Regions from separate parts of the Streptomyces sp. ISL-99 genome, predicted to be linked through region 2. Evidence: riboswitches for the same ligand, from Rfam matches in the RefSeq annotation. Region 2 holds a riboswitch; the other holds the start of a gene.
What was found. Region 2 has a riboswitch for S-adenosylmethionine ahead of thrC (threonine synthase). Riboswitches for the same ligand answer to the same signal wherever they lie in the genome.

Region 1: it holds a riboswitch for S-adenosylmethionine, as region 2 does, so the genes downstream of both, J7E91_RS09805 (aminotransferase class V-fold PLP-dependent enzyme) here and thrC (threonine synthase) in region 2, are expected to answer to the same signal.

The regions. Positions count from the first base shown of each region.
Region 1 is NZ_JAGGPC010000015.1:96,055-106,942, forward strand. Features, by position in the region: gene J7E91_RS09795 (cytochrome bc complex cytochrome b subunit) at 1-1,098, shown strand, start outside; gene trpD (anthranilate phosphoribosyltransferase) at 1,223-2,287, shown strand; SAM riboswitch class IV at 2,388-2,504, shown strand; gene J7E91_RS09805 (aminotransferase class V-fold PLP-dependent enzyme) at 2,666-4,027, shown strand; gene J7E91_RS09810 (glycerate kinase) at 3,988-5,187, opposite strand; gene J7E91_RS09815 (SLC13 family permease) at 5,191-6,630, opposite strand; gene J7E91_RS09820 (response regulator transcription factor) at 6,991-7,656, opposite strand; gene J7E91_RS09825 (ATP-binding protein) at 7,653-9,035, opposite strand; gene J7E91_RS09830 (small hydrophilic protein) at 9,112-9,429, opposite strand; gene J7E91_RS09835 (Lrp/AsnC family transcriptional regulator) at 9,522-9,803, opposite strand; gene J7E91_RS09840 (rhomboid family intramembrane serine protease) at 9,800-10,510, opposite strand; gene J7E91_RS09845 (hypothetical protein) at 10,651-10,888, shown strand, end outside.
Region 2 is NZ_JAGGPC010000012.1:294,664-305,551, forward strand. Features, by position in the region: gene J7E91_RS08360 (cold-shock protein) at 1-106, opposite strand, end outside; gene J7E91_RS08365 (MoaD/ThiS family protein) at 558-833, opposite strand; gene thrC (threonine synthase) at 830-2,128, opposite strand; SAM riboswitch class I at 2,146-2,273, opposite strand; gene J7E91_RS08375 (glucosyl-3-phosphoglycerate synthase) at 2,452-3,402, shown strand; gene J7E91_RS08380 (trehalose-6-phosphate synthase) at 3,527-4,930, shown strand; gene J7E91_RS08385 (phosphatidylserine/phosphatidylglycerophosphate/cardiolipin synthase family protein) at 4,979-6,190, opposite strand; gene otsB (trehalose-phosphatase) at 6,474-7,337, opposite strand; gene J7E91_RS08395 (DUF3263 domain-containing protein) at 7,349-7,696, opposite strand; gene J7E91_RS08400 (ABC transporter substrate-binding protein) at 7,736-9,031, opposite strand; gene J7E91_RS08405 (ROK family protein) at 9,158-10,108, shown strand; gene nagA (N-acetylglucosamine-6-phosphate deacetylase) at 10,108-10,888, shown strand, end outside.

The sequences.
Region 1 (10,888 bases), on a different contig from region 2:
CGCTTCACGCAGGGCGCGATCCTGGCGACGCCCGTCGTCGGCACGTACATCTCGTTCTTCCTGTTCGGCGGGGAGTTCCCCGGCCACGACATGGTGGCCCGGTTCTACTCCATCCACATCCTGCTGCTGCCGGGCATCATGCTCGGCCTCGTGGTGGCCCACCTGATCCTGGTCTTCTACCACAAGCACACGCAGTTCGCGGGCCCCGGCCGTACGAACAAGAACGTCGTCGGCATGCCGCTGCTGCCGGTCTACATGGCCAAGGCCGGAGGCTTCTTCTTCCTGGTCTTCGGTGTCATCGCGGCCATCTCGGGTCTGTTCACGATCAACCCGGTCTGGGCGCTCGGCCCGTACCGTCCGGACCAGGTGTCCACCGGCGCACAGCCCGACTGGTACATGGGCTTCGCCGAGGGACTGGTCCGTGTGATGCCGGGCTGGGAGATCAACTTCTGGGGCCACACGCTCGCCCTGGGCGTGTTCATCCCGCTGGTGCTCTTCGGCCTGGTGCTCGTCGCGCTGGCGGTCTACCCGTTCATCGAGTCGTGGGTCACCGGCGACAAGCGCGAGCACCACATCCTGGACCGGCCGCGCAACGCGCCGACCCGGACCGCGCTGGGCGTCGCCTGGATCACCGGTTACGTGATCATGCTGCTCGGTGGTGGCAACGACATCTTCGCCACGCACTTCCACCTGTCGATCAACTCGATCACCTGGTTCGTCCGGATCTCCTACTTCGTGGGACCGGTTCTGGCGTTCATCATCACCAGGCGGATCTGCCTCGGGCTTCAGCGCCGCGACAAGGACAAGGTGCTGCACGGACGCGAGTCCGGCATCATCAAGCGCCTGCCGCACGGTGAGTTCGTCGAGGTCCACGAGCCGCTCAGCCAGCAGCAGCTGCACAGCCTCACGGCACACGAGCAGTACGCGCCGGCCGAGATCGGCCCGTCGGTCGACGAGAACGGTGTCGAGCGCAAGGTGACGCGCGGCCAGAAGCTCAGGGCCAAGCTGAGCAAGGGCTACTACGGCGAGGGGAACCAGATCCCCAAGCCGACCGCCGACGAGTACAAGGAGATCACCAGCGGCCACGGCCACCACTGATCTCCGGCCTGACAAGGTCGCCACAGCAGGAGCCCCGCCCATTCGCCGGACGGGGCTCTTCGCTGTCCGCCCGGCTGGATAGGGTAGGAGCCATCCTTACTGGCTGTGGACCCTGGAGCGGACCATGAACGTTGTGACCCCGGTCGGCGGCGACAGCGTGGCGGCCGGCTCCTGGCCGGGTGTCCTGAACGCCCTGCTGCGCGGCGAGGACCTCTCCGCCGACGACACGGCCTGGGCCATGGACCGCATCATGAGCGGCGAGGCGACCGACGCCCAGATCGCCGGCTTCGCGGTCGCGCTGCGCGCCAAGGGCGAGACGGTCGACGAGGTCACCGGCCTGGTGCGCTCGATGTACGCGCACGCCAACACCATCGAGGTGCCGGGCCGTACCGTCGACATCGTCGGTACGGGCGGCGACCTGGCCAAGACCGTCAACATTTCCACCATGTCGGCGATCGTCGTCGCGGGCACCGGCGCCAAGGTCGTCAAGCACGGCAACCGGGCCGCCTCGTCCGCGAGCGGCGCCTCCGACGTCCTGGAGAAGCTCGGCGTCAACCTGGAGTTGACGCCGCGGCGTGTCGCCGAGGTGGCGGAGGAAGCGGGCATCACCTTCTGCTTCGCGGTGAAGTTCCACCCCGCCCTGCGGTACGCCGCGAAGGCACGCAAGGAGCTGGGCGCGCAGACGACGTTCAACATCCTCGGACCGCTGACGAACCCGGCGCGGGTGAAGGCGCAGGCCGTCGGTGTCGCCGACGCCCGGATGGCCCCCATCGTGGCGGGCGTGCTCGCCGAACGGGGGAGCTCGGCCCTGGTCTTCCGCGGCGACGACGGCCTCGACGAGCTGACGACGACGGCCACCTCGCGGGTGTGGACCGTACGGGACGGAGCGGTCACGGAGCAGGCCTTCGACCCGCGCGACGTGGGCCTGGAGATCGTGCCCGTCGAGGCGCTGCGCGGCGCGGACGCGTCGTACAACGCGGATGTCGCCCGGCGGCTCCTGGCCGGGGAGACCGGCCCCGTGCGGGACGCGGTGCTGCTCAACACGGCGGCGGCGCTGGTCGCGCTCGACCCGACCGACGCGTCCCTGAACGAGCAGCTCGCGGCGGGGATCGCCAGGGCCGCCGAGTCGATCGACTCGGGGGCGGCGCGGGCGGCGCTGGAGCGCTGGGTGGCGGCCAGCAACAGCTGAGCGCGGGTGTGGTGTGACGCGAGGCGTAGTCCAGCTCCTTTGATCTCAGAGACTGGACTACGCCTTGCGTCGTCTTGATCGTGTGGCAAGATGCTTGGCAGGTCATGAGTGACAGCGTTTTGGCCCCGGCTTGCTGTCCGGCAACCCTCCGTCCGTGGCGGGGTGCCCCGGGTGAAGACCAGGTCGTGGACAGAAAGGTCCACGGCAAGCGCGGACCCCTCGAAGCCTTGGGGTCCTGGTTCTCAGGGAGCCTCTTGTGAGCAAGCGAATGCGATAGGGCCGTAGCCCCTTCTTCGCACACCCTCTTTCTTTTCCCCTCCAGCGCTGTCGCGCATCCGCCGGCGCGGGGAATTCGCCTGCCTGTTTCGGGAGTTCGCCATGTCTGTTTCCACCGCTGCCGCCGACCAGGCGGTTTGTTCGCCTCTGCCCGTTCTGGGGAGCGATGTCCTCGTGCCGCTCGTGACCGGTGGCGAGGTCACCTACGCCGCCCTCGACTACGCGGCCAGCGCCCCGGCCCTCCAGCGTGTGTGGGACGACGTGGCGGCGTACGCCCCGTACTACGGCAGCGTGCACCGCGGCGCCGGGTACCTCTCGCAGCTGTCGACGGACCTCTTCGAGAACAGCCGCGCCACGGTCGCCGAGTTCCTCGGCTGCCGCGAGAGCGACCAGGTCGTCTTCACCCGGTCCACGACCGACTCGCTCAACCTGCTGGCCGCGGCCCTGCCCGCCGACTGCCAGGTGTTCGTCTTCGAGACCGAGCACCACGCCTCGCTGCTGCCCTGGCGCAACGCGAAGGTCAACTTCCTGAACGCGCCCCGCACTCCGGCCCAGGCCGTCGAGACCCTGGAGCGCGCGCTGGCCGCCCGCGATCCCTACGGCCCGGCGCTCGTCTGCGTCACCGGCGCGTCGAACGTCACCGGTGAGCTGTGGCCGGTGAAGGAACTCGCCGCCGCCGCCCACGCCCACGGCGCGCGGATCGTGCTCGACGCCGCTCAGCTCGCCCCGCACCACCCGCTGGACATCGCCGCGCTGGACGTCGACTGGGTCGCCTTCTCCGGGCACAAGCTGTACGCGCCGTTCGGCTCCGGCGTGCTCGCGGGCCGCGCCGACTGGCTGCAGAGCGCCGAGCCGTACCTCGCGGGCGGCGGCGCCTCGCGCAAGGTCGCCCGCCGCGCCGACGGCGGCGTGGACGTCGAGTGGCACACCACGGCCGCCCGCCACGAGGCCGGTTCGCCGAACGTCATCGGCGTGTACGCGATCGCCTCCGCCTGCAAGGCGCTCACCGAGGCCGGCTTCGACTCCCTGGTCGAGCGCGAGCAGCAGCTCGTGACGAAGGTCCTGGAGGGCCTTTCCGAGGTCGACGCGGTCCGCGTCCTCTCACTCTTCGGGGACGACGCCCCGCGCGTCGGCGTCATCTCCTTCGTCGTCGACGGCTGGAACAGCTCGCACTTCGCGGCCGCGCTCTCCGCCGAGTACGGAATCGGCGTACGGGACGGCCTGTTCTGCGCCCACCCGCTGGTCCGCACGCTGCTCGGCAGCGACCCGCAGGACCCGGGCGAGTGCGGCGCGCCGGAGGCCGAGCCGGGCGAGCGTTCCTTGAACGCGATCCGCGTGAGCTTCGGCGCCGGTACACCCGACGAGCACGTGGACCGCTTCATCGGCGCCGTCAAAGAGCTCGTCAAGGACGGCGCGAAGTGGAACTACCGTACCGAGGAAGGCCGCTGCGTCCCGGCGGTCTGACCGGCCTGAGCCCCCAGCAGCACCATCCGCAGTGCCCGCTCGGTCGCGTCGGTGAGGAACTCGCCGCCGCGGCCGAGCGCTTCGGACAGTGACATCGGCGCGGGCAGGATCGAGCTGTACGCGTCCACACCCGCCGCCCGCACCTCGTGCGCGCCCTCCCCGATCGTGCCCGCCAGCGCGAGCACCGGCCGGCCGGACAGCTTGGCGCGGCGGGCCACTTCGGCCGGGATCTTGCCGCGCGGAGTCTGGTGGTCCAGGGCGCCCTCGGCGGTGACGACCAGGTCCGCGCGGGCGAGGCGGGCGTCCAGGCCGATGTGGTCCAGGAGAACGTCGAAGCGGGGGAGCAGCCGGGCGCCGAGCGCGGCGAGCCCGGCCCCCAGGCCGCCGGATGCGCCGGTGCCCGGGCCGAAGCGCAGGTCGGTGCCAGTGGGCGCGAGGGCGGTGCGTTCCAGGACGTACGCCCACTGGTCGAGGGCGGCGGCGAGCTGCTCCACCTGCGCCGGGGTCGCGCCCTTCTGCGGGCCGAAGACGCGGGCGACGCCGCGCGGACCGCACAGGATATTGTACGGATTACAGGCGACCAGGAGGTCGGCGTCCTTCAGGCGCGGGTCGAGGCCGGTCGCGTCGATGGCGTGGAGCCGCGTCAACGCCCGCCCGCCGTGCGGTAGTTCGCGTCCCTCCGCGTCCAGCAGGCGGGCGCCGAGGGCCTGGAGCGCCCCGGCGCCCCCGTCGGACGTACCCGAGTCGCCGCAGCCGACGAGGATGCGGCGTACGCCCCGATCGAGGGCGGCGCCGATCAGTTCACCGACGCCGTACGTCGTGGTCGCGCCCGGGTCGCGCAGGGAGCGGGGGACCAGGGACAGACCGGCCACGGCCGCCATCTCGACGACCGCGCCGCCGTCGCCGAGCAGCGCGAAGTGGGTGCCGATGGGCTCGCCGACGGGGCCGGTCGCGGACAGTGGCACGAGGCGGCCGCCGGTGGCGGTGGCGAGCGCGCGGGCGGTGCCTTCACCGCCGTCGACGAGGGGGATCAGGTCGATGTCGGCGCCGGGGACGACACGGCGTATTCCGGCGGCGATGGCCTCGGCGGCGGCCTGCGCGGACAGCGACTCCTTGAAGCCGCTGGGCGCGACGGCGAAACGGTTGAGGGCGAGCGGCATGGCTCAACTTCCTTCGGTGAGGACGGGGACGCCGAACAGCGGCCAGACCAGGAGGGCGAACAGCAGCACCACGGCCGCCGTCAGCGGGGCCAGCACCGCCGAGAGCCGCAGGAGATCGCGTGAGGTGTACGTCGGGATGCCGGCCGGGAGGTCGGAGAAGAGCGTCACGGGCTTCGCGGACGCGGGCAGGGTGTGGCAGAAGCCGGCCGCGGCGGTCGAGGCGAGGGCGGCGGCGACCGGGTTGACGCCGGAGCCCACCGCGGCGGCGACCACCAGGGGCACCAGCACGCTGGAGCGGGCCGAACGGGACTGGAGGACGAGGTGGGCGGCCGTACTGACCGCGATCACGACGGCCAGAAAAGCCCACGGCGGCACACTCACCGGCAGCCCGGACACCAGCCAGCGGGCCGCGCCCGAATCGGCGAGGGCGACGCCCATCGCCATCGTGGCCGCCATGAAGAGCAGCAGAGACCAGGACACGGTGTGGAGTGCTTCCTTGAGGCGCACGGTGCCGAGCGCGGGGGAGGACGCGACGACCGCGCCGATGAGCGCGACGACGGCGGGCGGCACCTGGTGCAGCGGCTCGCTGCACCACAGCACGACCACCGCGGCGAGCAGCGCCGCGCACCGGGTCTCGGCGGGACCGAGCGGGCCGGTCACCGGCTGCCCGCTGTGCTCCTGGATCTGCTCGGCGGTGATACGTACCGGGCCTGAGCGGTCCTCGCGCCGCGTCGTCGTCAACAGCACGGCCTCCGCCGCCAGATGGGAGGAAACGGCGGCGAGCGGAAGTCCGAGCAGCAGCCACTGGGTGAAACCGATGCGTTCGCCGGTCGCCTCCCAGAGCACGGAGACGGTGATCAGGTGCGCGCCGGCGCCGATGAGTGTCGCGAAGGCGGACAGCAGGATGACGGTCGGGAAGAGAAGCGCCAGCATGACCACCAGGCGGCGGCGGTCTGCGAGGACCTTGGCGAGGGCGAGGAAGACGGGCAGGGCGAGGGCCGCGCGGCCGGAGGTGGCGGGGACGGCGAAGGCGGTGACGACCAGGGCCGCGGTGGTGAGGTGCGTGAGCTGACGTACGGTACGGGCTCCGCTGACCAGGAACGCGGCCGCCCGGCCCGCGAGGCCGGTTCTGGCTACCGCCGCCGCGAGCACGAACGCGCAGATCAGCAGCCAGACGGTCTCGTCGCCCAGCGTCCCGAACAGCGTCTCGCTGCTGATGACGCCGGTGGCGGTGAGGGCGAGTCCGGCGCCGAGGGCGATGTAGGTGTGGTCCACGGGGGTGGCGATCCAGGCGGCCGTGGCGAGGACGAAGACGGCGAGGGTGAGGCGGGCGTCGCCGGGCAGGGCGGCGGGGGCGGTGCTGGGGAGGGCGAGCAGGGCACATGTCGCGAGTGCGGTGCAGAGGGCGGCGTACTGCCACGGCTTGAGCGGGGTCAGGGTCACGCTTCGAAGTCTCGAAGGCGGGGGTGAGCCTCCAATGAGCCGTGGATGAAGGGAACTTCACCTGCCTCGGCGGCGGGTGGCCGGTCGGCCGCTGCGCGGGGCCTTTCCCCACCCCGCCCCTTCCCGAACTGGGGGCAAGCCCTCAGGCCCCCGGACGCCCTTCGGGCGTGTCCTCAAACGCCGGACGGGCTGGAATTGCCGCGCAGCGGCAATCCTCCGCCCGACGGCGTCCCGACGCCGGGGAGCTGGACGTTGCCGCAACGCGGCAGCTCTCAGCCCCTCCGGCGCTTGAGGAGCGGGGGCTGGGGCAGCGCCCCAGTTCTGGAAGGGGCGGGGTGGGGAACAGGCTCCGCGCAGCGGTCAGGTCGTCGGGAGGCGGTAGCCCATGCCGCGTACCGTTTCGACTCGCTCCGGGCCCAGCTTCTTGCGCAGCGCCCGCACGTACACGTCCACGATGTTCGAGCCGGGGTCGAAGTCGTACCCCCACACGTGGGACAGGATCTGCTCGCGCGACAGGACCTGGTCCGGGTGGCGCAGGAACAGTTCCAGCAGCACGAACTCACGCGCCGTCAGATCCACCGTCCGCTCGCCCGAACGCGCCCTGCGCGTCCGCAGGTCCAGCGTCAGCTCCCCACTCCTGAGCACCGTCACCTCCGGCGCCCGCGCCGCCGTACGCAGCCGCAGCCGCACCCGCGCCAGCAGCTCCTCGAAGCGGAAGGGTTTCGTCATCCAGTCGTCCGCGCCGCCTTCGAGCCCGGCCACCGTGTCCCGTACCGAATCCCGCGCCGTCAGGACGATCACCGGCACGGTCACCCGCGCCTCGCGCATCTCCCGCAGCACCGTGAAGCCGTCCTTGCCCGGCAGCCCGATGTCCAGGACGACGAGGTCGAAGCCGCCGGTGCAGGCATAGTCGTACGCTGTCTCGCCGTCGGAGGCGACCGTCGTGGTGAAGCCGTTCGAGCGCAGGCCCTTCTCCACGAAGGAGGCGATGCGCTCCTCGTCCTCGACGATGAGTATCCGGCTCACTGGTCCTCCAGTACGCGTGCGAGTACGAGTGCGAAAGTCGCTCCGCCACCCTCTGTGGGGCGCAGCTCGACACGGCCCCTGTGACCCTCGGCTATCGCCTTGACGATGGACAGGCCCAGCCCCGCCCCGGTCCCGCGCGCCCCGCGCCGCGCCGTCCCGCGACGGAAGCGTTCGAAGATCACTTCGGTGTCCTGTTCCTGTACGCCCGGCCCGCTGTCGGCGACGTACAGCTCTATCCCGCCGCCCTCGTGCGTGTCGTACGTCCGCGAGCCGATGCGTATCCGCTGCCCCGGCACCGTGTGCTGCACCGCGTTCTGCGCGAGCTGCACCATCGCCTGCGTGATGCGTTGCGGATCGAGACGCGCCTCGCGGTCGGCGACCGCGTCCAGGACCCAGCCCCGGTCGCCCAGAGCCCGCGCCTTCACGTACACGTCCGCCGTCAGCTCGGCCAGCTGCACGGGCTCCGGCCTGACGAAGTCGGGCCGTTCCGCCTTGGCGAGCAGCAGCAGGTCCTCGACGATGCGGCTCATCCGGTCGAGCTCGTCGGTCACCAGGCGTACGGTCTCCTCCCGTTCGGCCGGGTCGTCACCCATCAGCTCCAGGTGGCCGCGCACGATCGTGATGGGCGTGCGCAGCTCGTGGCCCGCGTCGTCGACGAACTCCCGCTGCGCCGCGAACGCCCGCTCAAGCCGGTCGAGCATGGCGTTGAAGGTCTCGGCGAGGGCCGCGATGTCGTCCCGGCCCTGGACGGGGATGCGCCGGGTGAGGTCCTGCTCGGTGAGCTGCGCCGCCGTCGTACGGACCACCCGTACGGGGGCGAGTATGCGGCCGGCGACGGCCCACCCGATGCCGGTCGTCATCAGCAGCGCCACCCCCGAGATGGCCAGCAGCGTACGGAACGCCTCGTCCGCCACGGCCCGTTCGTTGTCCGTGTGGAAGGCGACGACGAAGGCGCCGGGCTGCCCGGCGCCGCCCGGGGCGATCTCGACCTTCGCCCAGCGGACCTCGCCCCGCGACCTGTGCAGGGTGCCCGAGGACGCGTCGGAGGCGAAGACGGCCGCGAGCGACGCCCGGTCCCCGTGCAGGGCGGTGCCGGCCGCGATGTCGCGGGGCTGGCGGAGCACGTTGGGTACGGCGCCCCTCGACCGGGTGAGGCCGAGGAGCTCCTCGTCCGGGTCGGAGTACTGGCGTTGCAGGAAGACCTCCAGCAGCCGGCGCGGGGTGCCGAAGCGGCCGCCGGTCTCCGGGTCGACGCCCTGGTCCACGAAGTTCGCGAACTCGCCGGTCTCCTGGGTGAGCAGCCGGCTGACCCGGTGGTCCACGTCCCGCAGGAGTATGGACCGGGTGGTGGTCGCCACCGCGCCCAGCGCCACCGCCATCACCAGCAGCAGCCACAGCAGGATGCGGACCCGCGCGGAGATCCTGCGCGATTCCCTGGGCGATTCCTTGAGCGATTCAGTCCTTCTCACCGGGCTCGTCGTCCTGGCCCCGGTCCGGGTCCCGGTCGCCTTCATCGTCGGCATCGGAGTCGGAATCGTCGTCGGTCGCCGTGGGGCCCGGCACCACCGTGTCGCTCGGGGTGGTGCCCGGCGTGCTGCCCGGCGTCGTACGGCGCGAGGGCTGCCCGGTGCCGGGAGGGGTGCTCTCCAGCTCTACCTTGTGCGGCACCTTCGGCGCCTCGGCGCTGTCGGTCAGGGCGTAGCTGGTCGCGGCGATGCCGAGCGGTATGGCGACGACGGCCGCGAGCGTCGCCAAGCGGTGGGAGAAGGCCATGACCGTCATCGTGGCGCCGGTGCGTGGAGCCCGGATGAGGCCCCGATGAAGAATCCTTCATGTGCCGGGAGCCATACGCGCGCCGGGAGGCGTTACGCGTCGAGGCCGATCGCGAAGGCCGCTTCCAGGTCGTGCTGCGAGTACGTACGGAACGCGACATGAGTGTCGGTGCCCTCGACGCCGGGGATCTTGCTGATCCGGCCGGGGATGATGTCCGCCAGGTCGTCGTGCCTGGCCACGCGGACCATGGCGATCAGGTCGTACGTCCCGGTGACCGAGAAGACCTCGCTGACGCTGTCCAGCGCGGCGATCGACTCGGCGATCTCGGGGATCCGGTCCACGCTGGTCTTGATGAGCACGATCGCGGTGATCACGGTTGGCTTTCTCCCTCGGTGGCCGGCGCTGAGGTCCTCACTCTATCCGTACGCCGACTACGCCCCCAGGTGTAGAGGAAGCCCGCGCAGAACCCCGCCACATGTGCGAGGTACGCCACCCCCGGGCCCGATCCGGCACGCTGCGCCGCCACCCACTGCAGGGCGAACCAGAAGATCAGCACGATCCAGGCGGGGAAGCGCAGCGGCAGGAAGAAGAGGAAGGGGAACAGGCTCGTGACGCGCGCCCTGGGGAAGAGATAGAGGAAGGCGCCGAGCACCGCCGAGATCGCTCCGGACGCCCCCACCAGCGTCTGGTCGGAGTCGGCATGGACGACGGCGTACGTGACCAGGGCCAGGTAGCCGCAGCCCAGATAGAACAGGGCGAACTGGATTCGGCCCATCCGTTCCTCCGCCATCGCCCCGAAGACGAACAGGAAGAGCATGTTGCCCAACAGATGGAGCCAGCTGCCGTGTACGAAGAGGGCGGTGAACGGCGTGACGAGCCCGGACGGGGCGCCGCTCAGCAGCTCGCTCGGGATCACCCCCCAGCGCTCGAAGTACGCGCTCTGCACGGCGAGGAGGATGTCGCCCGTGCCGTGGACCGGATTGAGCCCCGAGAGAGGGCCGATGACGAAGATCAGGCAGCAGAGCCCGATCGCGCCGTACGTCACCACGGGTCCCCGGGCCGCTTTCCGCCAATTGATCACGACCAGATCATCCCGTAACGGGACCGGCCAGGACAGAGCGCCTCGCCGGACCCCTTCCCGCACCGCGGACCGCCCGCCGCAGGGGGTACCCGTGAGGCCGTAGGGTTACGGGCAGTAGGCACGACGAAAGAGGACGCACGATGACGACGGTTCCCCTGCCGACTGCCGAGACCCGGTGGCGCTGCGCCCTGTGCGGCAATCTCACGCGTTTCGATGTGACCCGCTCGTCGAAGGTGATCGAGTACGTCCATCTCGACCTGGCCGGAGAGTCGAAGGTCGAGGAACGCGAGGTGGTCAGTGAGACCATCGAGTCCGTGCGCTGCCGCTGGTGCAACGCGGTGGACCAGATCGAACTGGTGGACAGGCCGGGCGCCGGCT
Region 2 (10,888 bases):
CCATCTGGATCGCGCTGTAGTGGACGAAAACATCCGCACCACCGTCGACCGCGATGAAGCCGTACCCCTTCTCCGCGTTGAACCACTTGACGGTGCCCTGAGCCATGGCTTAACTCCCCTATTTCTGGCCCTTGCACAGGACCGCACTTCGCGGGTCCTGGGTCAGACTCCTCCACCCTCCGACAGGAGAGGGCGTGCGCCGGAACGCGTCGACCGCGGCTGAATGTATCCGCCCAACTGCCCTCTGCAACAGGTCAATCCGACGAGAAATCTGGGCATGGATGAGCACGCGAATGTGAAGAATTCTCAGGTTTCCCGGGCAAGTCGGGCCGGACAAGGCGCGCATTGGCGGCATTTGGGTCCGGCACTTTGGCTGCTTCTTGTCGCACGGGGTCGCATTCTCATATGCGCCGGGCACAGGCAGCGGAGGGGGGCTTCCCAACTGTACCGCGCTCAACCATGCAGAATTGCCCCCTCCGCTTTCATGGCGGAGGGGGCAATGGAAGCAATGCCGAGGGCGACCGGCGGAGATCAGCCTCCGGCACTGTGCCGAATGGTCAGCCTCCGGCGACGGCCGGGATGATCGAGACGCCGGCACCGTCCGGCGTGGCCGTCTCCAGGCCCTGCTCGAAGCGCACGTCGTCGTCGTTCACGTACACGTTCACGAAGCGGCGCAGCTTGCCCTGGTCGTCCAGGACGCGGGCCGCGATGCCCGCGTGGTTCTTCTCCAGATCGGCGATGACCTCGGCGAGGGTCGCGCCCTCGGCCGCGACCTCGGCCTTGCCGTCCGTGTACGTACGAAGAATGGTGGGGATGCGGACGTTGACACTCATGCGAGGCCAGCCTCTCGGAAAGAGTCCAGGTTGGGGCGGATGACGGCGGACTGGCCCGTGGTCGGGGCCACCGCCTCAAGGGTCTTCAGGCCGTCGCCCGTGTTGAGCACGACGGTGGTCAGGGCCGGGTCGAGCAGTCCGGCCTCGATGAGCTTCTTCGTCACGCCGACGGTCACGCCGCCCGCGGTCTCCGCGAAGATGCCCTCCGTCTCGGCCAGCAGCTTGATCGACTCCACGACCTGCTCGTCGTTGACGTCCTCGACCGCGCCGCCCGTGCGGCGGGCGATGTCCAGGACGTACGGGCCGTCGGCCGGGTTGCCGATCGCGAGCGACTTGGCGATCGTGTTCGGCTTCTGCGGCCGTACGACGTCGTGCCCGGCCTTGAAGGCCGTCGACACCGGGGAGCAGCCCTCGGCCTGAGCGCCGAAGATCTTGTACGGCTTGTCCTCGACCAGGCCCAGCGCGATGAGCTCCTTCAGCCCCTTGTCGATCTTCGTGAGCTGCGAGCCCGAGGCGATCGGGATGACGAGCTGGTCCGGGATCTCCCAGCCGAGCTGCTCGCAGATCTCGTACGCCAGGGTCTTGGAGCCCTCGCCGTAGTACGGGCGCAGGTTGACGTTGACGAATCCCCAGCCCTCGCCCAGCGGGTCGCCGATGAGCTCCGAGCAGAAGCGGTTGACGTCGTCGTAGTTGCCCTCGATGCCTACCAGGTCGCCGCCGTAGACCGAGGCCATGACGACCTTGCCCTGCTCCAGGTCGTGCGGGATGAACACGCACGAGCGGAAACCGGCCCGCGCGGCGGCGGCGCCGACCGCGCCGGCGAGGTTGCCGGTGGAGGAGCAGGAGAGCGTCGTGAAGCCGAACGCGCGGGCCGCCTCGACGGCGATGGCGACGACACGGTCCTTGAAGGAGTGCGTCGGGTTGCCGGAGTCGTCCTTGACGTACAGGCCGCCGGTGACACCCAGCTCGCGGGCCAGGTTGTCGGCCTTGACGAGCTTGGTGAAGCCCGGGTTCAGGCTCGGCTTGGTGGCCACGTCGGCGGGCACGGGCAGCAGGGGCGCGTACCGCCAGATGTTGTCCGGTCCGGCCTCGATCTGCTTGCGGAGACCTTCGGCGTCACCGAGGGGCAGCTCGTAAGCGACCTCAAGAGGGCCGAAACAGGAAGAACACGCGAAGATCGGGCCGAGTTCGAATCGTTCTCCGCACTCGCGGCAGGAAAGCGCGGTGGCGGGGCCCAGGTCTACGGGCAGGGAATTCGTGGTGCTTGCATCGGCTTCAACAGACTGCACAGCCATGGTGGCGAGGCCCTTTCTCCTCATCTTCCCCACGGCGCGTTTCGCCGTGAGACGGAATTGGCACCGTCCCCACCGTTACCTCGCGGTCGGCGGAATGGTTGCCGGGACTTCAACGGGCCGTTCCCTCTGTCCCTCTGGATGAGCGCTATGGCGCCGGGTCTGGGCCCGGCGCGTTTGTCCCGCGGCACCCCCCGAGATGCAAGGGTCGTCCGCGTTGTTCAAGACTGTAACCGAACCCCCGGACGGTTGAGACAGTCGTCCGCACCGCGAGATGGATCACATGACGAGTCGTGCGACGGCTCGCCGGACGAGGGAGAAAGCACGTGCTGGAAGAGGTGGAGCGCTGGCTGGACCTGCGGTCCTGGTCCACGGCCGACCGGCCGCTGGACCAGCTGGTCGCGGCCAAGGCCCGGCGCGGCCTCACCGTCAGCGTGGTGCTGCCCGCCCTCGACGAGGAGGAGACGGTCGGCGACATCGTCGCGGCGATACGCCACGAGCTGATGGAGGCCGTGCCCCTCGTCGACGAGCTCGTCGTCGTCGACTCCGGCTCGAAGGACCGCACTGCCCAGATGGCGACGGCCGCGGGGGCGCGGGTCGTCCACCGGGACGCCGTACTGCCGCGAATACCGGCCCTGCCCGGCAAGGGCGAGGTGCTGTGGCGGTCACTCATCGTCACGCACGGTGACATCGTGTGCTTCATCGACTCGGACCTGAAGGACTTCTCCGCCTCGTTCGTCTCGGGCATCGTCGGCCCGCTGCTGACGGAACCCGACGTGCATTTCGTAAAGGCGATGTACGACCGCCCCCTCGGCGAAGCCACAGGTCAGGGCGGCCGGGTGACGGAGCTGGTGGCGCGCCCGCTGCTCAATCTGCACTGGCCGCGGCTGGCCGGGTTCGTCCAGCCGCTGGGCGGCGAGTACGCGGTACGCCGCTCGCTCCTTGAGCGGCTGCCCTTCCCCGTCGGTTACGGAGTGGAGCTGGGCCTGCTCGTCGACTCGCTCCATACGGTGGGCCTCGACGCACTGGCCCAGGTCGACGTCGGCGTACGCAAACACCGCCATCAGGACGGGCAGGCGCTCGGGCGGATGGCCGCCACCATCTACCGCACGGCTCACCTGCGGCTTTCGCGCGGCCCGCTGGTGCGGCCTGCGCTGACGCAGTTCGAGCGGGGCGAGGACGGGATCGGGTTCGTGCCGCGGACGCACGCGGTGGACACGGAGGAGCGGCCGCCGATGTGCGAGATCGACGAGTACGCGGCGCGGCGGGCCGCGTGAGCACCGGTGCGGCCGGGGTGGGGCGCCGTGGCCGAGGTGGGCCGCTGTGGCCGGTGTGAGTCGCCGTGGCCGGTGTGAGCCGTACGCACGTTTGAGGGCTTCCCGGACGGGCTAGGTTCGCCACATGGTCTCCGAGCGCGCTGCACAGGTTCTTGTCGCTTCCAATCGCGGCCCGGTTTCGTACACGCTCCGTGAGGACGGCACGCTCGCCGCGAAGCGCGGCGGGGGTGGTCTCGTCTCGGGCCTTTCGGCGATCGGGAAGTCCGGCGAGGGGGCGGCCTCGCTGTGGGTGTGCGCGGCGCTGGGGGACGGCGACCGGGAGGCGGTACGGCGCGGAACGGGCACGGCGGGCGTACGGATGCTCGACATCGACGCCGGTGTGCACGCGGACGCGTACAACGGCATCGCGAACTCCGTGCTGTGGTTCGTCCACCACATGCTCTACCAGACGCCGCTGGAGCCGGCCTTCGACGCGGAGTTCCGGCGGCAGTGGGCGGCGTACGAGACGTACAACCGCGCCTTCGCCGACGCGCTGGCGGCCGAGGCGGCCCCGGGCGCGGCGGTGCTGGTGCAGGACTACCACCTGTGCCTGGTGCCCGGCATGCTGCGCGAGCTGCGCCCGGACCTGCGGATCGGCCACTTCACGCACACCCCGTGGGCGCCGGTCGACTACTTCCGCCTCCTCCCCGACGACATCGCGCGCCAGCTCCTGCGGGGGCTGCTGGGCGCGGACCGGGTGGCGTTCCTGACGCGGCGCTGGGCGGACGCCTTCGCGGCGTGCGCGGTGGATGTGCTGGGCGCGGACGCCCTGGAGGGCACGGCGCTCGGGGTGCACGGGCTGGGCGCCGACGCGGACTTCCTGCGGGAGCGGGCGCACCAGGAGGACGTCAACGAGTGGATGGTCAGGCTGCGGGAGCGGGTGGGGGCCGGACGCCGGACGGTGGTCCGGGTGGACCGTACGGAGCTCTCCAAGAACATCGTCCGCGGCCTGCTCGCCTACCGGCAGCTGCTCACGGACCGGCCGGAGTGGCGCGGGCGGGTGGTGCACATCGCTTTCGCGTATCCGTCGCGGCAGGACCTGGCGGTGTACCGGGACTACACGGCGGCCGTGCGGCGGCTCGCCGACGAGATCAACGCGGAGTACGGGACGGACGACTGGCAGCCGGTGCTGATGGAGCTGGACGACGACTTCGGGCGGTCGCTGGCGGCGTACCGGATGGCTGACGTGGCGCTGGTCAACCCGATCAGGGACGGCATGAACCTCGTGGCGAAGGAGGTGCCGGTCGTCTCCGACGCGGGGTGCGCGCTGGTGCTTTCGCGGGAGGCGGGGGCGTACGAGGAGCTGGGCGACGACGCGATCGTGGTCAACCCGTACGACGTCATGGCGACGGCGGACGCGCTGCACGCGGCGCTGGTGATGGAGCCGGGTGAGCGGGCGGAGCGTTCGAAGCGGCTGGCCGCGGCGGCTACGGCGCTGCCGCCGGCGGCGTGGTTCCTGGCGCAGCTCTCGGCGCTGACGTCGCACTGACCAGGCGCGGGGCGGCTCTGGTTCCGTGGCTGTGGCCGTGAATGTCGCTCAGAGGAACCGGCGGATGGGGCCGACGGCCGCCTCCCGCATCCGCTGTGTCACGGAGCGGTGTTTCCAGCGGCCCTTCTCGATCTGTTCGCTGACCCGCAGGTCCTCGTCGAAGTGCCGGTCCATGGTGGCGGTGAAGTCCTCGTCCAGGACGGCGAGCATGATCTCTTCGTCGTGGTCGAGGGAGCGGCGGTTGAAGTTGGTCGAGCCGATCAGGGCGGTGACCCGGTCGACGGTGATGACCTTGGCGTGCATCATCGTCGGCTGGTACTGGAAGATGCGCACCCCGCACGCGAGAAGGTCCTCATAGAAGTTCTGGCCGGCCAGGCGGCAGACCCGCTTGTCGGTGTGGGGGCCGGGCAGCAGGATCTCCACCTCGACGCCGCGCCGGGCCGCCGCGCACAGCAGATCGACGAAGTAGGCGTCGGGGGCGAAGTAGGCGGTGGCCAGGCGGAAACGTTCCTCTGCGGATTCGAGCATGACCCGCATGAGGGTCTGCATGTCGTGCCAGCCGAAGCTGGCCGAACCGCGGACGACCTGCACCACGGCGTCGCCCTGCGGTGTGTGGCCGGTGAAGCGGTCGCGCGCGTCGAAGAGGGTGTCGTGGCACTCGGCCCAGTTCTGTGCGAAGGCGGCGGCGATGCCGTCCACGGCGGGGCCGCGTACCTGGACGTGGGTGTCGCGCCACTCGTTCTCGTTACGGGCGTTGCCGCACCACTCCTCGGCTATGCCGACCCCGCCGGTGTAGGCCACCGATTCGTCGACGACCAGCACCTTGCGGTGGCAGCGGTGGTTCTGCTTGAGCGGGGAGAGGTACAGAGGCTTGCGGAACCACGTCACCTCGGCCCCGGCCCGGTCCATCAGATCGAGCAGGTCCTGTTCGATGAGCCGGCTGCCGAAGCCGTCCAGCAGCAGCCGCACGCGCACCCCGTTGCGTGCCCGGTCCGCCAGCGCCTTCGCGAAGTCGCGGGCTATCTCACCGCGCCAGTACACGAACGTCATCATGTCCACGGTGTGCTCGGCGCTGCGGATGCTCTCCAGCATGGCCGCGAAGATCTCGTCCCCGTTGCGCAGCGGAACCACGGCGTTGCCTTCCGTGGCGGCGATGCCGATCAGCCGCTCCAGGCGGCGCCGCATCCGCTGCTTGCGCTCCGGCAGAGACGGAACAGTGCCCTCTTCGGACAGCTGCGACTCGCTGCGTGTGCTCGTCATGGGTTCACCTGGCCGGTCGGGGAAGGCCGCCCCGCGCGTCCGGCAACCGCTGAGGCGAGCCGACTGTACACACCGGCTCGCAACCCGGGGAGCCGCGGTTTCGCCGCAGGCGAGGCGAAGCCGCGGCGGCGGACGTGCCGTGCCGTGTCATGCCGTGGCCCCCAGGGGCGTGGCCGCCGCGCCCGCACGTCGTCGACCGGCGGGAGCGGCAGGGTCGGCCTCGCCCGTCGACGACGATCGGCTGCGGCGGCTCACGCCGGGCTTGTCCGCCCTGGGCGCGTGATCAATCCCGTCCGGCGGTTTGCGACAACGCCGTAAGCAGCCCCACCACTCCCGCCGGGCCGTCCACCACCAGGTCGGCCCGGTCCGCGAGCGCGGGTACTTCGCTGCCGCTGCACACCAGCAGGCCGGGGACGCCCTCCGTACGGAGCTTCTCGACTGTGGAGTACGCGGCGACGTCGCCCAGATCGTCCCCCGCGTACAGCACGCAGCCCGCGCCGACCTCGCGTACGTACTCGGCGAGCGCCACGCCCTTGTCGATGCCGGGCGGGCGCAACTCCAGCACCAGGCGGCCGGGTTCGACGATCAGCCCGTGGCGGGCGGCGAGCTCGGCGAGGGGAACGCGCAGGGACTCGAACGCCGTTACGGGGTCCTCGGCGCGCCGTGTGTGGACGGCGACGGCCTGGCCCTTCTCCTCGATCCACGAGCCGCGCCAGGCGCCGATGCCTTCGAGGAAGCCGGGGAGTTCGGCGCGGGCGGCCTGTACGCCGGGGTGTGCGGCGGGGGCACGGACGGTGCCGGTGACGGCGTCCCAGCGCTCGGCGCCGTAATGGCCGAGTACGACGAGGTGTTCCAGGCCGGGGACTCCGGCGAAGCCGCCGTAACGGACCGCGACGCCGGCCGGGCGGCCGGTGATCACGGCTACGGAGCCGACGTTCGGCGCGAGTGCGGCGAGCGCCGCCACCGCGCCGGGGTGGGCGCGGGCCTGCTCCGGGTCGGGGACGATGTCGGCGAGCGTGCCGTCGAAGTCGAGGGCGATCACCGCCCGGTCCGGTGCGGCCAACAGCGCGGCCAGGCCGTCGCGGCCGGCGGGGGTCGCGGGAGTGAAGTCGGTCGGCAGGGGGTGCGGTTGCGATTGGCTGCCCATGCCCCCTGACCCTACCGGCGCCCGCGCCGAGCGTCCCGTACGCGGCGGAGGCGGTTGACCGTGACGGGGTCGTGGGCGAGGGCGCGTGGGTCGTCGAGCAGGACGTTGAGGAGCTGGTAGTAGCGGGTCGGCGAGATGCCGAGCTGCTCCCGTATCGCCCGCTCCTTGGCGCCGGGCCCCGGCCACGACTGCCGCTCAACGGCAAGAACAGCACGGTCCCGCTCGGAAAGCCCGGAGGGCTCGGACGGGGCGGACGGCTCAGTGCCGCCCCCGTCGTCCTCCCTCGGGAGGGGCCCGGCCGACGCGACGGGCGCGTCCGTCGCGTCCTGGGCGGCGGGCTCGTCCGGGGGGTAAGGCATATGAGCAGTCTAGGGCGGAGGGGAGAGCGGCCGGTTCGCCTACTCGGCGTTCTCCTGGGCCGCCGCCTCGCGGCCGATCGCGCCAAGGGTTCCGGTGGGATCGCCGTTGGGTCCGACCACCGAACCGATCTGCTTCTTGATGTTCTCGCTGACCTTCGCCCACGACGTCTTGCCGACCGGGTAGAGCGTCGATCCGGGCAGCGCCTCAAGGAACGGCCACAGTTCCTTGTGCGCCGGGTCCGCGCCCATCGTCTCGGACGCGGAGACGGTGACCGGCAGCAGGTCGTACTCGTCGGCGAACTCCAGGACGTTCTCGTCGCTGTACGCGAAGTCGAGGAACTCGCCGATCTGCCTGCCGTGGCCGTGCTGCTTGAAGCCCATCATCCAGTCGGCGACGCCCATGCTCGACCTCGCCTTGCCGTTGGGCCCCGGCAGCGGCACCATGCCGACCTTGACGCCGTTCTTCGCGGCCTGCTGGAGAAGCGAGGGGTGGCCGTTGAGCATGCCGACCTCGCCGTTCGCGAACGCGGCGAAGGCGGGCTTCCGGTCGAGCTTGCCGGGGGCGACGGGCCCGGTCAGCTCCTCGCCGACCAGGGTGTCCTTCAGCCAGCTGAAGGCCTCGATGTTCTGCACGGAGTCGATCGTGTACGAACCGACCGAGTCGGTGTAACCGCCGCCGTTGCTGAGCATCCACATCATGGTCTCGGCCTGGGCCTCTTCATTGCCCAGCGGCAGCGCGAACGGGTACTTCACACCGCGCTGCTTGAGCGCCTTGGCCGCGCTCTCGATCTCGTCCCACGTCTTGGGGGGCTCGACGCCGGCCTGGTCGAAGAGCGTCTGGTTGTAGAAGAGCAGGCGGGTGCTGGCGACGAACGGGATGCCGTACGACACCCGGCTGACCTCCCCCGCCTCGGCGAGCGGGGCGAGCAGGTTGGCCTGTACGGGGATGGAGAGCAGTTCGTCGACGGGGTAGAGCTTGTCCTCGGCCGCGTAGTCGGCGTACGCACCGATCTGGGCGATGTCGGGGGCATCGCCGGCCTCGACCATCTCGGCGACCTTGCGGTCGACGTCCTTCCAGTCGTAGACGGAGACGTCGACCTTGATGCCCTTGTTCTTGGCCTCGAACGCGGTGACGACGCCGTCCCAGTACTGCTTGGTGCTGTCGCCGCCCTCGGGGTCGTAGTCCGCCGCGACGAGTTTGAGGGTGACGTCACCGCCGTCGGAGCTTCCGCATCCCGCCAGGCCCACTGTCATGCCCAGTGCGACCACTGTCGCGGTCACACCCAAGAAGCGCCGGTGCACAGCTCTTTCCCCACCTGATTCGTTGTCCGACATGCGTATGAGCTGCGATTTTCGCCCAGTCCGCCCCGCGAGGTCTACACCAGTGGGGTCTCACTTGTACAACACCTCCACCCCGAAGTGGACTAGACCTTTCCAGGGTTTACGCGCGAGACTGTTCCCGTGAAACACGTCATCGCCCTCGATGTGGGCGGCACCGGGATGAAGGCCGCGCTGGTCGGCGCGGACGGCGCACTGTTGCACGAGGCACGCCGGGCCACCGGCAGGGAGCGGGGGCCCGAGGCCGTCGTCGAGACGATCACGGGCTTCGCCGCCGAACTGCGCGCGTACGGCGAGGAGCGGTACGGCGAGAGCGCCTCGGCCGCGGGCGTGGCCGTACCCGGCATCGTCGACGCCGAGAACGGGATCGCGGTGTACGCCGCCAACCTGGGCTGGCGCGACGTACCCATGCGGGAGTTGCTCAGCCGCAAGCTGCACGGCGTGCCGGTCGCGCTCGGCCACGACGTACGCACCGGCGGCCTCGCCGAAGGCCGGATCGGGGCGGGCAGGGGCGCGGACCGCTTCCTGTTCGTACCGCTCGGCACCGGGATCGCCGGCGCCATCGGCATCAACGGCGTCATCGAGTCCGGAGCCCACGGTTACGCCGGCGAGATCGGCCACATCGTCGTACGCCCCGGCGGCCCCCCGTGCGGCTGCGGCCAGCGCGGCTGCCTGGAGCGCCTCGCCTCCGCGTCCGCCGTGTCCGCCGCCTGGGCCGCCGCCTCCGGCGACCCCGACGCCGACGCCGCCGACTGCGCGAAGGCCGTCGAGTCGGGCGATCCCAGGGCCCGGGAGGTGTGGCTGGAGGCCATCGGCGCGCTCGCCGACGGGCTCGTCACCGCGCTCACCCTCCTGGACCCCCGCACCCTGATCATCGGTGGCGGACTGGCCGAGGCGGGGGAAACCTTGTTCACACCACTGCGGGCGGCCGTCGCGGAACGCGTCACGTTTCAGAAGCTGCCCTCGATCGTTCCGGCGGCCCTCGGGGACACCGCCGGCTGCCTGGGCGCGGGGCTCCTCGCCTGGGATCTCCTCAAAGCCGACTCCACGGAAGCCACGGAGGTATCCGCCTGATGGCCGGACGCGCTGCAAGCAAGGTTCTTTCCGGCGCCCGGGTGGTGCTGCCGACCGGGACCGTGGAGAACGGCCGGGTCATCGTCGAGGGCGGCCGCATCGCCGGCGCCGCCCCTGCGGACGCCCCCTCCCTGGACCTCTCCGGCCACTGGATCGTGCCGGGCTTCGTCGACATGCACGTGCACGGCGGCGGCGGCGCGTCCTTCACCTCCGGCACCGCGGAGGACGTACTCAGGGGCGTACAGACGCACCGCGAGCACGGCACGACGACGATCGCCGCGTCGACCGTGACCGGCGAGATGGACGTACTCGCCCGGCAGGCCGCGCTGCTCTCCGAGCTGGTCCAGCAGGGCGACCTGGCCGGCATCCACTTCGAGGGCCCGTTCATCTCGCCGTGCCGCAAGGGCGCGCACAGCGAGGACCTGCTGCGCGACCCCGATCCCGCGGAGGTCCGCAAGCTGGTCGACGCCGCGCACGGCACCGCGAAGATGGTCACGCTGGCGACCGAGCTGCCCGGCGGCATCGACTCGGTGCGGCTGCTCGCCGAGCACGGCGTGATCGCCGCGATCGGCCACACGGACGCGACGTACGAGCAGACCGTCGAGGCCATCGACGCGGGCGCGAGTGTCGCCACGCACCTCTACAACGCGATGCCCGCCCTCGGCCACCGCACGCCCGGCCCGATCGCCGCACTCCTGGAGGACGAGCGGATCACGGTCGAGCTGATCAACGACGGTACGCACCTGCACCCGGCCGCCCTGGAGCTGGCGTACCACCGGG